Regions from separate parts of the Pseudalkalibacillus sp. Hm43 genome, predicted to be linked through region 1. Evidence: riboswitches for the same ligand, from Rfam matches in the RefSeq annotation. Region 1 holds a riboswitch; the other holds the start of a gene.
What was found. A riboswitch is a leader RNA that binds a small molecule or an ion and turns the genes downstream of it on or off. The one in region 1 is predicted to bind lysine.
Positions count from the first base shown of each region.

Region 2: another riboswitch for lysine. It lies ahead of ACXQIQ_RS16860 (aspartate kinase); the one in region 1 lies ahead of lysA (diaminopimelate decarboxylase).

Region 1 covers NZ_CM135129.1:295,257-302,774, forward strand. The annotation lists gene spoIIAB (anti-sigma F factor) at 1-38, shown strand, start outside; gene sigF (RNA polymerase sporulation sigma factor SigF) at 52-810, shown strand; gene ACXQIQ_RS01555 (stage V sporulation protein AA) at 1,066-1,698, shown strand; gene ACXQIQ_RS01560 (stage V sporulation protein AB) at 1,679-2,101, shown strand; gene spoVAC (stage V sporulation protein AC) at 2,153-2,602, shown strand; gene spoVAD (stage V sporulation protein AD) at 2,624-3,646, shown strand; gene spoVAE (stage V sporulation protein AE) at 3,646-3,996, shown strand; gene ACXQIQ_RS01580 (stage V sporulation protein AE) at 4,003-4,608, shown strand; gene ACXQIQ_RS01585 (spore germination protein) at 4,559-6,040, shown strand; lysine riboswitch at 6,098-6,270, shown strand; gene lysA (diaminopimelate decarboxylase) at 6,379-7,518, shown strand, end outside.
Region 2 covers NZ_CM135129.1:3,239,999-3,247,516, forward strand. The annotation lists gene ACXQIQ_RS16840 (STAS domain-containing protein) at 1-216, opposite strand, end outside; gene ACXQIQ_RS16845 (GNAT family N-acetyltransferase) at 351-896, shown strand; gene ACXQIQ_RS16850 (DUF6624 domain-containing protein) at 897-1,505, opposite strand; gene uvsE (UV DNA damage repair endonuclease UvsE) at 1,722-2,678, opposite strand; lysine riboswitch at 2,855-3,046, shown strand; gene ACXQIQ_RS16860 (aspartate kinase) at 3,299-4,534, shown strand; gene ACXQIQ_RS16865 (response regulator transcription factor) at 4,642-5,316, shown strand; gene ACXQIQ_RS16870 (HAMP domain-containing sensor histidine kinase) at 5,313-6,665, shown strand; gene ACXQIQ_RS16875 (efflux RND transporter permease subunit) at 6,766-7,518, shown strand, end outside.

The DNA of each region.
Region 1 (7,518 bases):
AAAAGTACTTATCAAATCATAAAGCGCTTTGTAATTAAGGGAGCTAAGCCTATGGATTTGGACGTCAAACAAGATAAAAAGACCACGTACCTGAATGACAAGGAAATGAAAGAATTGATTCAACGTAGTCAAGATGGTGATCAGACGGCACGCGATACGATTGTCGAGAAGAACATGCGACTTGTCTGGTCCGTTGTACAACGTTTTTTGAACAGAGGGTACGAACCGGATGACCTTTTCCAAATCGGAAGTATTGGTCTGCTCAAATCTGTCGATAAATTCGATCTTAGTTATGACGTAAAATTCTCAACCTATGCGGTACCGATGATCATTGGAGAGATCCAACGGTTCATAAGGGATGATGGCACGGTAAAAGTAAGCCGTTCCTTGAAGGAGCTCGGCAATAAAGTCCGGAAAATGAAAGACGAATTATCCAAAGATCTCGGAAGGAACCCGACGATCAATGAGATCGCCACGAAACTCGAAATCAGTCCAGAAGACGTCGTGATGGCGCAAGAAGCTGTAAGGGCACCTTCCTCCATTCATGAGACGGTTTATGAAAATGATGGCGATCCGATCACCTTGCTCGATCAGATTTCGGATCAAGAAGAAACGAAGTGGTTCGATCAGATTGCGTTGAGGGAAGCCATACAGACGCTCAATGAACGTGAGCGGCTGATCGTCTACCTCAGGTATTTCAAGGATCAAACCCAGTCGGAAGTCGCGACAAGGCTTGGCATCTCACAAGTCCAAGTTTCGCGGCTCGAAAAGAAAATACTTCAGGAAATGAAAACCCAGATGGACGAATGACTCGTCGCATCTGGGTTTTTTACGTTAAATGATACCTAACCTCGGTCAAACTGAGCTATCATTTTTCATTTTTTATGGGAAATGCCGAAATCTGATTTATATTCCACAAAGATCCTACATCCATGTATCCTTTCCACTCCATTTCACCCCATTTTTTGCAAATAGGTAATTGTTGGAGAACCTGAGTGGACAGAATGATACAGGTTTGGAAGAAACATACTACACATAAACGAATTGGCATAAGGGGGACTTACTATGGATGCTGAAGCGGTGTATCTACGTATGCGACATAAGCTGCATGTTTCTCCAAATCAAACCGTACGTATCAAGGACCTTGCCCAACTCGTAGGACCTGACTCGGTCATTGAAAAGATCGGTCAGATCATCGTGCACAAAATCACGATCCATGACAAGAACATCGTCATCATCGACCTTATGAAAGTTCTGAAAGCGATACGAGATGAGTATCAAGGCATCGACATCCAAACGATCGGAACCGCGCAAACGATCATCGAAGTACAGTATAAAAAACCTAAAATGACAGGTATGTACTTTATCATCGTTTGGCTCCTCCTATTCATAGGTGCGGCTCTTGCCATCATGAACTTCCATGAGGATGTCAGTATGCAGGAAGTACATCAGAAAATCTATTACATCGTGACAGGTCGGGAGAACGATTATCCTTTACTGCTTCAGATTCCTTATTCACTAGGACTGGGGCTTGGGATGGTGTTGTTTTTCAACCATATTTTCAAGAAACGCTTCAATGAGGAGCCTAGTCCACTTGATGTAGAGATGTTCAACTATCAACAGGATCTCGATCAGTACGTCGTCATGAACGAAAATAGTGAGAATGAGAAGAAGACCCATGACAATCAAAATACTTAGCGTCATGTTGATCGGATTAGGTGGAGGATTGGCCGTCGGTGCCGGTTTTGTCGCGGTACTTACCGTGTTCGGTATCCTTCCTAGGCTTATGCAGATTTCCAAAACACATGCACGCATCAGAAGCTATGAATTAAGTGTCATACTTGGAGTCCTTTTTTCCAGTTGGTACGGACTTCGGGACATGACGATCACAAGCAGTCCATGGCTGCTCGTCCCGATCGGGCTTGCAAGCGGGACGTTCATCGGAATGCTGGCAGCTGCATTGACGGAAGTGTTGAATGTCCTGCCCATCCTCATGAAACGGGTCGGGTTCAAAGAGCAAGTGCTCATCCTTCTGATGGCTATTCTTTTTGGAAAAGTGTTCGGCTCGTTATTTCATTGGATATTCTTTGTCCATTTGTAGAAGTGGTGCTCATCCAAAACAAGGAGTGGAATTCAATTGGCTAAGAAAAAGCTGACACCTGAACAACAGGCATACAAAGAGAAAATCAAACCCTTGCAGCCGAAAACCCCTTATGTGCTGAATGCGTTCAAAGCGTTCATGGTCGGAGGTTTCATTTGCTTGATCGGACAAGGGATCTCCAACTTTTACATCATGTTTTTTAATTTTACCGAAAAAACAGCCGGCAATCCGACTGTTGCCACACTGATCTTGATCGCTTCGTTACTCACAGGTTTTGGTGTGTACGATAAAATCGGTCAGTTCGGCGGTGCAGGATCAATCGTGCCGGTTACAGGCTTTGCGAACGCGGTCACGAGTGCCGCACTCGAACACAAAAGCGAAGGGATCGTTCTCGGGGTTGCGACGAACCTGTTCAAATTGGCAGGAGCTGTCATCGTGTTCGGAGCGGTATCCGCCTATGTCATCGGTATGATCCGATATATTATCCAACAATTCCTATAAGTCTCAGGGGGACTGACAATCATGAAGTTAACTGGAAAGCAAACTTGGACTTTTTCGAAACCGTTATACATTACATCCTCAGCTGCTGTCGTCGGTCCAGAAGAAGCGGCAGGTCCTTTAGGGGATCAATATGATCTGTCGTTCGATGAACTCCATTGCGGTCAGGACAATTGGGAGCTCGCAGAACGTCATCTGATGGAACAGGCGATCAACATCTGTCTGGAAAAAGGAAGTAAACAAGCGTCCGATATCGATTTATTTTTGTCAGGTGATCTGATCAACCAGACGGTCATCGCGAACTATACGGCACGTCAAAATCAGATACCGTTCCTCGGTATGTTCGGGGCTTGTTCCACATCAATGGAAACGTTGGCTGTGGCATCTGCATTGATCGATGGCGAGTTTGCCAACAATGTGTTGACGGCGGTCAGTAGTCATAACGCGACAGCTGAACGGCAATTCCGGTACCCGACAGAATACGGTGGTCAGAAGCCGGACTCCGCGACCTACACGGTAACAGGAGCGGGGGCATCGATCGTCAGCACGACGCCATCCCCAATCAAAATCACCAGTGCCACAATCGGGCGGGTGATGGACTTAGGGATTAGTGATCCATTCGACATGGGTTCAGCGATGGCACCGGCGGCTGCAGATACGATCGCGACTCACTTGAAAGATACGGGACGTTCACCGGATTACTATGACATGATCGCAACAGGCGACCTTTCCGCTGTCGGGACACCGATTTTACTTGAACTGTTAAAGGAACAAAATTATGACCTCACTGCGAACCATCAAGACTGCGGACTGCTCGTCTATCGACCTGATCAGCCTGTCTTCGCAGGTGGTAGTGGGTGTGCCTGTTCAGCAGTTGTGACTTACGGTCACCTGTTGAAAGAGATGAAGGCCGGTAATCTGAAGCGGATTTTCGTCGTTGCGACAGGTGCGCTCATGAACCCGATCATGATTCAACAGAAGGAATCTATTCCGACTATTGCTCACGGTGTCGTATTAGAGGCTGTTTCAGGAGGTGGGAATCAATAATGGAATATCTTATCGCATTTGTCGTTGGTGGTCTGATCTGCTTGATCGGTCAATTGCTGCTCGATTTATTCAACATCACACCTGCCCATCTCACCTCTGGATTTGTCGTAGCTGGAGCCTGTCTCGATGGATTCGGATTATACGACAAGTTGATTGCATTCGCTGGAGCAGGGGCAACCGTTCCAATCACGAGTTTTGGACATTCGCTGCTTCATGGGGCGATGGCCGAATCGGAAGAACATGGATTCATCGGAATTGCAATGGGGATTTTCCAGCTCACCTCAGCTGGAATCTCCTCCGCGATCTTGTTCGGATTCATTGTCGCTGTGCTTTTCAAACCAAAAGGATGATCTGACATGAAAAAAAGAGTCATCATGATTACGGATGGAGACTTGTACGCTCTGAAGGCAGTCGAGCATGTGGCAAAGGAAATCGGAGGTCGCTGCATCTCCCAATCCTGGGGGAATCCTTCCAAGATGTCCGGCGAAGAACTCGTCTCCATGATTTTATCAACTCCATATGATCCCGTACTTGTCATGTTCGACGATTGCGGATACCGAGGCGAAGGTCCAGGAGAACGGGCGATGCGTGAGGTATGCAACCACCCGGACGTGGAAGTGCTTGGAGCGATTGCGGTGGCGTCCAAAACCCATCTAGCGGAATGGACCAAGGTGGACGTCAGCATCGATCGCTTTGGAGAACTTTCCGCTTATGGCGTTGATAAGAGCGGTCTTCCGGATATGGAATTCGGTCGATTGGACGGGGACACCGTTTATATCCTTGATGAACTCGATATACCCTTCATAGTCGGAGTCGGTGATATTGGAAAAATGGCGGGCATCGACCACGCTGAACGGGGCTCACCGATTACGCGACAAGCCATTGAACTCATCTTAGAAAGGAGTGGACAACATGAATCCGAAAAAGGAAAAGGAAACACCGATCAAAAAGAAAATCGCTGAAAATGAAGAGTTCTTGAAAGAAAAAATCGGCATAGGAAAGAGCTTCGACGTCGGTGTCCGGAAGATGAACATCCTGAACAAGGAAGTCCAGATCTACTATTGTACAGGTCTCTGTGACAGTGAATACATCATCATGCTGTTAAAAGAACTCCTTGTCATGAACGATGATTTCCGAACGAGCTCTAAAACGAAGGATATGATCAAAAACCACCTCGCCCATCAGCAGGTGTCGACTGCGAAAAACCTCGATGAAGTCATCGACCGGGTGCTTTCAGGGCTGATCGCGGTGCTCATTGACGGTCATGATGAAGGATTCATCGTCGATGTCCGTAGTTATCCCGGACGAACCCCACAGGAACCGGATGTTGAAAAGGTCGTCCGTGGTGCACGTGATGGGTATACAGAGAACATTGTTGAGAATACAGCCCTGACTCGTAGACGATTGAGGGATGAGCGTCTACGCAATGAAATCGTCCAGATCGGTGACCGATCGAAAACGGACGTATGTTTATCTTATTTGGAAGACGTAGCCGATCCTGGACTGATTGAAACGATCAAAAAAGAACTCGACAATATCCGGATCGACGGAATTCCGATGGCAGACAAAACGGTAGAAGAATTCATCGTCAATCAAGGCTGGAATCCATACCCACTCGTACGATACACCGAACGTCCTGATGTTGCGGCGACCCATTTGCTTGAAGGGCATGTGCTCATTTTCGTCGACACTTCTCCAAGTGTCATCATTACACCGACGACGTTTTTCCACCATGTGCAGCACGCAGAGGAATACCGACAAACACCGATGATCGGGGCTTTCTTGAGATGGATCCGTTTTGGAGGAATGCTGACCTCAGTGTTTCTGCTACCACTCTGGCTGTTGTTCGTCTTGAATGAAAACTTACTACCCGCGGGTCTCGATTTTATCGGTCCGACGAAGGAATCGAATATCCCAATTTATCTGCAGATCTTGTTCGCCGAACTCGGAATTGACGTGTTGAGGATGGCCGCTATCCATACGCCATCGGCCTTGTCGACCGCAATGGGCTTGATCGCGGCTGTGTTGATTGGCCAAATTGCGATCGATGTCGGATTGTTCGTATCTGAAGTCATCCTTTATGTTTCTTTAGCGGCTATCGGATCGTTCTCGACACCGAGTTATGAGCTGAGTGTCGCCAATAAGATCGTCCGGTTGATTCTGATTACGCTCGTACTCATATTCGGAGTACCAGGGTTCATGGTCGGTACGACATTAGTGATCATTTTACTGTGCAGCATCAAGAACTTGAACACACCTTATTTGTGGCCGTTCATACCATTCAATCCACAAGCATTGATGCAAGTACTTATCCGTGTGGCTGTACCGTTATCGAAAGTCCGTCCAAGTATCGTCCGTCCGCAAAATCAGAAAAAACAAGAAAATACAGGTTGATTCTGTCAGGGGCTTATGCTAAAGTTATTGATAATTTCATAATTGCCTCATTCAACGTAATGGGGTAGAGGCGCAAAACGAATGAGTAGTCGTTCCGAGCAGGGGTGCGAAGACGTACGATGAAAGGTCAATTTGCCGAAGCGAACAATGGACCTGACCATGTTTCGCTGGGTCGTTGCTGAATAAGTAACGGACTGTCACTACACATGTAGTGGAGAGCTATTCCGACTGATGAGGGTACGGACGAAACCAGTTTATGTACCTATACATGGACTGGTTTTTTGTATTTTTATCAGTTAAAAGAGCTCTCTCATAATCCGAGAGAGGGGAAATGAAAAATGGCATTCTTAGGAACAGGTTATATGAATCAAGCAGGGCACTTGGAAATTGGCGGTGTAGATACCATCGATCTGGCGAAGGAATTTGGAACACCTTTATTCGTATATGACGTAGCGAAAGTCCGGAAACAAGCGAGAGCCTTCCGCTCATCTTTCGAAGAAAATGGAGTTAAAGGCAAGGTGGCATATGCGAGTAAAGCTTTTTCAAGCATCGCAATGGTCCAATTGATGGAGGAGGAGAAGATCGACATCGAGGTCGTTTCTGGTGGGGAATTGTATACGGCACTTCAAGCAGGATTTCCGGCAGAAAAGATCCACTTTCATGGAAGCAATAAAGGTGTCGATGAACTGCGGATGGCGGTGGAAGAGAACGTCGGTTGCATCATCGTCGATAATTTTTACGAGTTGGACTGTCTGAAGGCGATTGGAGAACAGTTGAATCGAATCATTCCTGTCCAATTGAGGATTACCCCGGGAATCGAAGCCCATACCCATGAATATATCCTTACCGGACAAGAAGATTCGAAATTCGGTTTCGACGTCATAAGCCTTCAGGCGGAGCAAGCTTTACAGGAGGGATTGAATTCTCCTTACATCGCCGTGATGGGGATCCACTGTCATATCGGTTCCCAAATTTTCGAAGCGGACGGGTTCGTGATGGCCGTTCAGAAGGTGTTCGATCAGTTGGAAAGATGGTCAGAGTCGTTTGGCTTTGAAGCGCGCGTTGTCAATTTGGGTGGAGGGTTCGGTATCCCATACACGTCCGAGGATTCTGCGATTTCTATTGAAAAAATGGTTGGTGTCTTGATTCGTGAGGTGGAAAACCAGGTGGCTGCTCGAGGACTTTCGATGCCCGAAATCTGGATTGAACCAGGGCGTTCTCTTGTAGGTGAAGCGGGAACGACGCTCTACTCAATTGGTTCTGAAAAAAGAATCCCTGGCGTGCGAAATTATCTAGCGGTCGATGGAGGCATGACGGATAATCTTCGACCTGCCCTGTACCAGGCAAAATATGAAGCCGTCATCGCCAACCGTTTGATGCAGAAAAACGCTCAAGTCGTTTCAATTGCAGGGAAGTGTTGCGAATCTGGGGATATGCTTGCTCATGACATCGAGTTGCCGAAAACGTCTCAAGGGGAC
Region 2 (7,518 bases), 790 kb from region 1:
ATCTGATTCAGTATTTTCCCCTTGAAGGAATCGGCAGTTTCGTCCGAGAACTTCCCATGGTTCGTAACCCGTTGTGTATTTGAAACCTTGGTTGACATAGATGATTGGATTGTCGTCCTGTTCAGGATCGGTAATCACTATTCCAGTCTTTGAGGAGTCTAATGCTTTATTTAGTAGTTCAATATTATCGAATCGTCTATTGCCCCAATCAATCATTTGGAAAAACTCCTAACCGAATCATTTTGCTAGTTTAACCTTACCACACCTATTTAGAAAAACAAAAAATTAACTTATCGTAGAAGGAAAGGTAGAATGGAGGTGAATAGATGATGCAAAGGTGGGCTTCAAAAATGAAAGGAAATTTTCCTAGTTTAGAAACAGAGAGATTGAAATTAAGGGAAGTTACAAACGGGGATGCAAATGACCTCTACCTCTATTTATCCGATCCGGAGGTTATGAAACATATGGGATTGCAGCCTTATGAATCAGCGGAAAGTGTACAAGATGAAATCGATTGGTATGCATCCATCTATGGAAAAGGTACAGGAATTAGATGGGGGATTACGATAAAAGGTGATGATCGGGTCATCGGAAGTTGCGGGTTCCTCAACTATCAATCTAAACATCACAGAGCGGAAGTCGGTTTCGAATTACATAAAGCCCAGTGGGGAAAAGGCATTGCAGCTGAAGCGCTGCAGGCAGTATTGAAATATGGGTTTGAACAGTTCGAGCTGGAAAGAATAGAGGCATTGATCGAGCCGGCAAATACCCCTTCACAAAGATTAGTAGAAAATCAAGGATTTCTTCGCGAGGGGTTGTTAAGGCATTATGAATACACATGTGGTAAATTTGATGATCTTTATATGTATTCCATTTTACGAAGTGACTTTGAATGATTACACCCAGCCAACCCTCTTTCGCCATTCGTCGATTTCACGTGTTCGTTCTTTGTAAGTGGTCGGCATTGTTACGTTTTGTTCTTTTAATTCTATTCGGATTCTTTCCACTTCAACCTCGAGCGGAGGGAGTCCGACCTTTTCCCGCAAGGTGTTGACATTCTCTTCGCTCTCCAATTTCCAGGGACTCATATCACCATGCTCATCCCAATCGAGTTGTGTACCAAACCGTTGAGGCTTCCTTTCAAAAAACCGGATCCGGTCTAATAAATGAGCATATTGATAGGGCTGTATTTCATCCTTCTTCATTTCTACCTCTAAAAGTGGCAAGGAATCTCTCTGAAGGTCAGGCAAACTGATGGCATGCTGAAGGATGAGCCAAGCGGCTTCTGCGCCATCAATACCGACTTTTGATTGATTTGGCCAGCCGATTTGTTCTATGATTTGATGTAATCTGTTGCCATTAAGGATATGACATTCCTCCATTTCTGGATGATATCCATCATATAATGTTCCTTCTTTTAATAAACCCTCCCTCAATTCCAGGTCAGAATGCTTCAAATGTATCAATTCTTTTGCAATTTCAGGATACAAACACACCGGTACCACCGTCCTTTTCACCCATTTTAGCATGTGAAGGGGAATTGTTGGCGCGATGTTTGGCTAATTGAGCGACAGTGCTTAGAGATTATAGATCAGTTTCAGGAATTATAGATCAGATTCAGGAATTATAGATCAGTTTCAGAAAATATAGCCCAAATTCAGAAATTATAGCTCAAATCAGACCTATATCAAAAAAAGGGCGACACCCTAGTCAGCCCCCATCTATACTCTAATCACTGCACCATCAATTCGTTTGTATCCTCGTAACTTTGAGATCTCCTCTACGAGTTGAAGCATTGCCTTGTCTTTCAACTTGGCTTCTATCATGATATCTGCGTCTTTTCCGTATTTGACCAAACTTTTGATAAAAGGAAGAGCGAAATCCAGATCGACATATTCGGCATGTGCTCTATACTCTTTTTCAGACTTAGGAGAGGATAGATGGAACTTCGGTGGATAGTCATTGTGATCCCACGTTGCGTAAATTTCTGGCAGCAACGCTTCTAATTCATCTTCCTCCCATGGATTAGCCCAGAAATGATGATAATCGAATACGAAACACAACGAATGAGCACGGCAAACATCGAGTGTTTCTCTCGATGTGTAAGTTTTATCATCGTTCTCAAGCGTGACCTGTGTTTTGACTTTCGGATCCAACTGCTCAATATTCTGATGAAATCGTTCGAGGGCAGTTTCCTTGTCTCCGTATACGCCACCGACATGGATGTTCATGTTGGCTTGTTTATGTACCCCCATCATCTTAAGCATTTCATAATGATATTCCATGTCCTTTACTGCATTGCCGGTGACCCGATCATTTGGACTTGTGAAAACCGTATATTGATTAGGATGAAAACTGACACGCAATCCATACTGATGAATTAAATCGCCGATTTCCTTGAATTTGTCCCGAAATGGAGTGATATAATCCCACAAAACCTCTGGATGGGTTGCCAAAGGTACAATAGAAGAGGACAGCCGATACACATGGATGCCTTGAGCGATGTTATAGTAAATCGCGCGCTTCGTATTTTCAATGTTTTGTGCAGTCACTCTTTTCAGCTTATCTTCTCGTTCATCTTTCGAAAGCTTTTTCCAATTCGTAAAGGTAAGTGTGTGTGCAGGAGTAGATTCCCACAAATGAAGCGCAGTCGATACATACCCAAACCGAAGGATCATATATAAAACTCCTTACACAATCAAGATAACGTTATTATTTGCTTCTTCCCTCTCTATATGTGAACGAAAACAGAAATCAATAGAGATTGTCATTTCGTAAAAAGTTTTTATTGTTTCTTTTTCCGGTATTTGATAGAATACAAACAATTAAAATTTCAGGCCACACTTCATGATGAAGTGATGGTAGAGGCGCGGAAACCAATAGTACGTTGCATGAAGAGGTTGAGCTCTTATGAGTGCAATGGAAAGGGGAATTCGCCGAAGCTGGTTCGTGGACTCAACTTTCATCCAGCTGGATCTGCATTGAAGAAATGCAGGGCTGTCATACGACACATCTCCCTGATGTCGTATGGAGGACTATCTCACGCAAGGGAATAAGTGTGGCAGACGTTGAGGATTGACTCTCAAGTCTGACGATTTATTTCAATTCGACCATAACTCCGATCGAGAGGAAAGTGGTTCATTGGAATGTCCGTCACACTTTGATTTGAGTCAATCCTTTTAATTTTTGGCTGTTTCGCAAAACTTTGTTGCTCTTGAAAGCATTTGATTTAGTTGAAGAAACCATCAACCGTATACCCTTGCGTATATAAATTTTTATCAGTGAAAGGAATGGAAGCATGGCACTCATCGTACAGAAATATGGAGGTACCTCCGTTGGGTCCGTTGAAAGAATTCAGAATGTAGCAGAACGCGTCATAGAAACGTATCAGCAAGGGAATGAAGTCGTCGTCGTTGTTTCAGCAATGGGGAAGAGCACAGACCATCTGATTGAACTCGCAAACAACATTTCGGACAGTCCTTCAAAAAGGGAGCTTGATTTACTGGTGTCTACAGGAGAACAAATATCGATGTCCCTACTCGCGATGGCGATTCAGCAACGAGGCTATGATGCTGTGTCACTTACGGGTTGGCAAGCAGGAATCAAAACGGAAGCGGTTCATGGGAATGCCCGTATCATGGATATTGATCCAAAACGGATCAATGGAGAATTAGCTACCGGAAAAATTGTCATTGTCGCTGGATTTCAGGGGATAACAGAGAATGAGGAAATTGCAACGCTAGGTAGAGGTGGTTCCGATACGACAGCGGTCGCGTTGGCGGCTTCATTAAAAGCTGAAAAATGTGAAATATACACAGATGTGACAGGTGTCTTCACGACAGATCCTAGAGTTGTAAAGGGTGCTCGAAAACTCGAAGCGATCTCCTACGATGAAATGCTGGAGTTAGCGAATCTTGGAGCAGGGGTATTGCATCCAAGGTCTGTAGAATTCGCGAAAAACTACGACGTGCCTTTAGAAGTACGATCAAGTATAGATAAAGAAACGGGTACAAGGATAGAGGAGGAAGTAGAAATGGAAGGGAACTTGATGGTAAGAGGGATTGCGTTCGAGGACAACGTGACGAAGGTGACAGTACATGGGTTGCCAGATGGAATGGCGACCTTATCCACACTATTTACGACGTTATCCAATCATCATATCAACGTCGATATCATCATCCAGAATACGAACGGTAATCAATCAACGGATATCTCTTTCTCCGTCGATTCAGTGGCGTTACAAGAGACACTTGAGGTATTAAGTCAGCATCAGAGTCAGTTGAATTTCGAACAAGTATCATATGAAGGGGACCTTGCCAAAGTTTCAATCGTAGGATCTGGTATGATTTCAAACCCTGGAGTTGCGGCAAAAATGTTCGATGTACTCGCAAGAGATCAAATCAAAGTAAAAATGGTCAGCACGTCAGAAATCAAAGTCTCTACGATCGTCGATAGTTCATCGATGATTACTGCGATTGAATGTTTACATGATGCGTTTGAATTGGAAGCACGTAAACCGGTTAGTACCGTTTAACAATTACGTGTTAGAGAAGCCGTCGAAAGAGACGGCTTTTCTTTATGACTTTTTTTGGTGGTATACTTGAATCGTCTACTGAAAAAAGATGAAGGGATGCACGTTTCATGGTGAGAGTATTAATTGCAGACGATGATCCAAACATTCTGGAATTGATTTCATTATATATTGGAAATGAAGGGTACCAGGTCGTGAAAGCGAAGGATGGACAAGATGCGATAGAACAACTGGAAAGTGAACGGATTGATTTGGCGATTATTGATCTTATGATGCCAAAAGTGGATGGTTACGAGTTATGCGAGGAAATCAGACAATACTACAAGATTCCAGTCTTGATGGTCACTGCGAAGGGTGAAACAAAAGATAAAGTGAAAGGGTTCCAATTAGGAACCGACGATTATGTGGTCAAACCTTTCGATCCGTTGGAAATCGTCATGCGAGTGAAAGCTTTATTAAGAAGGTATCAGGTTGAGGCTTCCAATGAGCTGAAAACAAGGAATGTAACGATGAACACCTCAAAAAAAGAAATCCAGGTAGATGGCGAAAGGTTGACTATGCCCCTAAAAGAATTTGAGTTGTTGTATACATTGGCCAGCTATCCAGAACAAATTTTCACAAGAAACCAATTGATTGAACGCATATGGGGACTGGACTATGAGGGTGATGATCGGACAATCGACGTACATATCAAGCGGATCCGAGACAAGTTATCCAAGTCTAATGCAGCCATCTCAATTAAGACAGTCAGAGGATTAGGGTATAAGATTGAGGTATTCAAATGATGAAAACTCTTTATGTGCAAATAGTCCTCACGTTTTTAGGCGCTATTCTTGTCAGTTTGATCATCACATTTCTTATTTCAGGTCGAATTCACATGTATCAGGTAGGGGACAGGCTTGAAACTCGTATGGAGGAAGTCGGAAAAGACATCATCGAATTGTATAAAGAAACTCCAGAGATGGATGAAACGTTGTACTTTGATTCCATGTCATCGGTCAGCTTTGACTTATTGTTGATGAAAGAACAATCTGACATACCTTTGTACGGTAAAAGCTTAGATCCATGGGGCTTACAAGATGATGAGCTTCAAAAAGTTATAGCAGGTGGGGTTTATAGAGGTCATGACCTGCCACCGAGAAAAGTGGTGGGGCTTCCTTTTCAAAAAGGCGAGGAATCCTATGCCTTATTTTTAAGACCGAATTTCAAATTTTTCTTTCAGGACTTCGAAAAGCTTATGTTGATCCTGTTCAGCACGATACTTGTCATAGGAAGTGTCATTTTCCTGATTTCGACTAGATGGATCATCAGTCCAATCAAAGAAATGACTCAGTCAACAAAAGAGCTGGCTCAAGGCAATTTCAATGTATTCATTAAGAACAAAAGGAAAGACGAGCTCGGAAACCTTACCAAAAGCTTCAACCAAATGACGAGGGGGCTAGGTGAATTGGATGAGATGAGACATCAGTTCGTTACGAACGTTTCCCATGAAATCCAAACACCATTGACCTCCATACAGGGATTTGCAAAAGCTTTGAAAGATGGCGTTGTGAAGGATGCTCGTCAACAAAAGGAGTATCTGTCCATCATCGAGCAAGAGAGTAAGCGATTGTCGGATTTAAGTCAAAATCTATTAAAGCTTGCCCGATTGGACACGGATCAGGATCCAATCCAACCGGTCCCTTATCAGTTAGATGAACAGTTGAGAAGGGTGATCACCTTCCTCGAACCTCAATGGACCGCCAAAGAGAACGACATACAATTAGATGTAAAACCATTGGAGATTGAAGGAGACAAAGATCAACTGGAGCAAGTTTGGATTAACTTGTTGACGAATGCGATCCGTTACAATCCTTTCGGTGGCGTCATAAAGGTTACGGCTAAAGCATCTATTGATCATGTGGTGATCGCAATTAGAGACCAGGGGGAAGGGATCCCTGAAGAAGAACAACATCGTATTTTTGATCGATTTTATAAAGTCGATCCGTCCCGCTCGAAGGAAAACGGCGGGAATGGGTTAGGACTGTCGATCGCTCAGAAAATCACCCAATTGCATGGCGGGAAAATTGAAGTAGAAAGCGATGTTGGAGTGGGGACTACTTTTTACGTCACCCTTCCACTTAATGCTCGCTAGAAAAGATGGAGGATCCTCCATCTTTTTTTCATGTGTTCATATTCAGTTCATATTTCATGAGTATCCTCAAACTAGATCATTGAAAGGAGTCATGACAAATATGAGTTGGATGACAAAGTTTAGCTTGAAGAACATGGTTGCCATCTTGATCCTGACAGTTCTCGTGGTGGTCAGTGGAATTGTAGCAACCAATCAAATAAAAGTGGAGACGTTTCCGGATGTAACTTTCCCAGTTATGACCGTACAGACCGTCTATCCGAATGCTTCTACTGAAGAAGTGGAAGAGAGTGTGACGAAACCGATTGAAGATGTGTTATTGAACATGGAGGGATACGAGTCTATATCAAGTACGTCCAGAGAGAATCTGTCGTTGATCACCATCATGTACCCGTTCGGTGAAGATATCGATGAACTTCAATCGGAAGTTCAGAATAAAATCAATGGATTGACATTACCGGATGATGCTGAAGCGAATGTCCTCGCGGTCTCTTCCAGTTCAATTCCGATCTATCAGGCTGCTATATCGGATGCAGACCTGGGTGCGCTTCAAGAAGATGTCGAGTCCACGATTGTAACTCATCTAGAGAACCTGGAGGGTGTCTCTAGCGTTCAAGTCACTGGTAAGACGGACACGAAGGTTTTTGTGGAAGTAGATGAAGAGAAAGCCTCTTCGTATGGATTGACCTTGTCTGATATAAAGGAATCCATTCAACAGGCAGAATATAAGCTTCCGTTCGGAACGCTCTATGAGTCAGGAACATCCATACCAGTCGAGCTTAAAGGAAGTATCGAGAGTATTGAGTCGATCGAAGAAATTGAGATTCCTGTTCAGATACCAAACAAGAATGGTCAA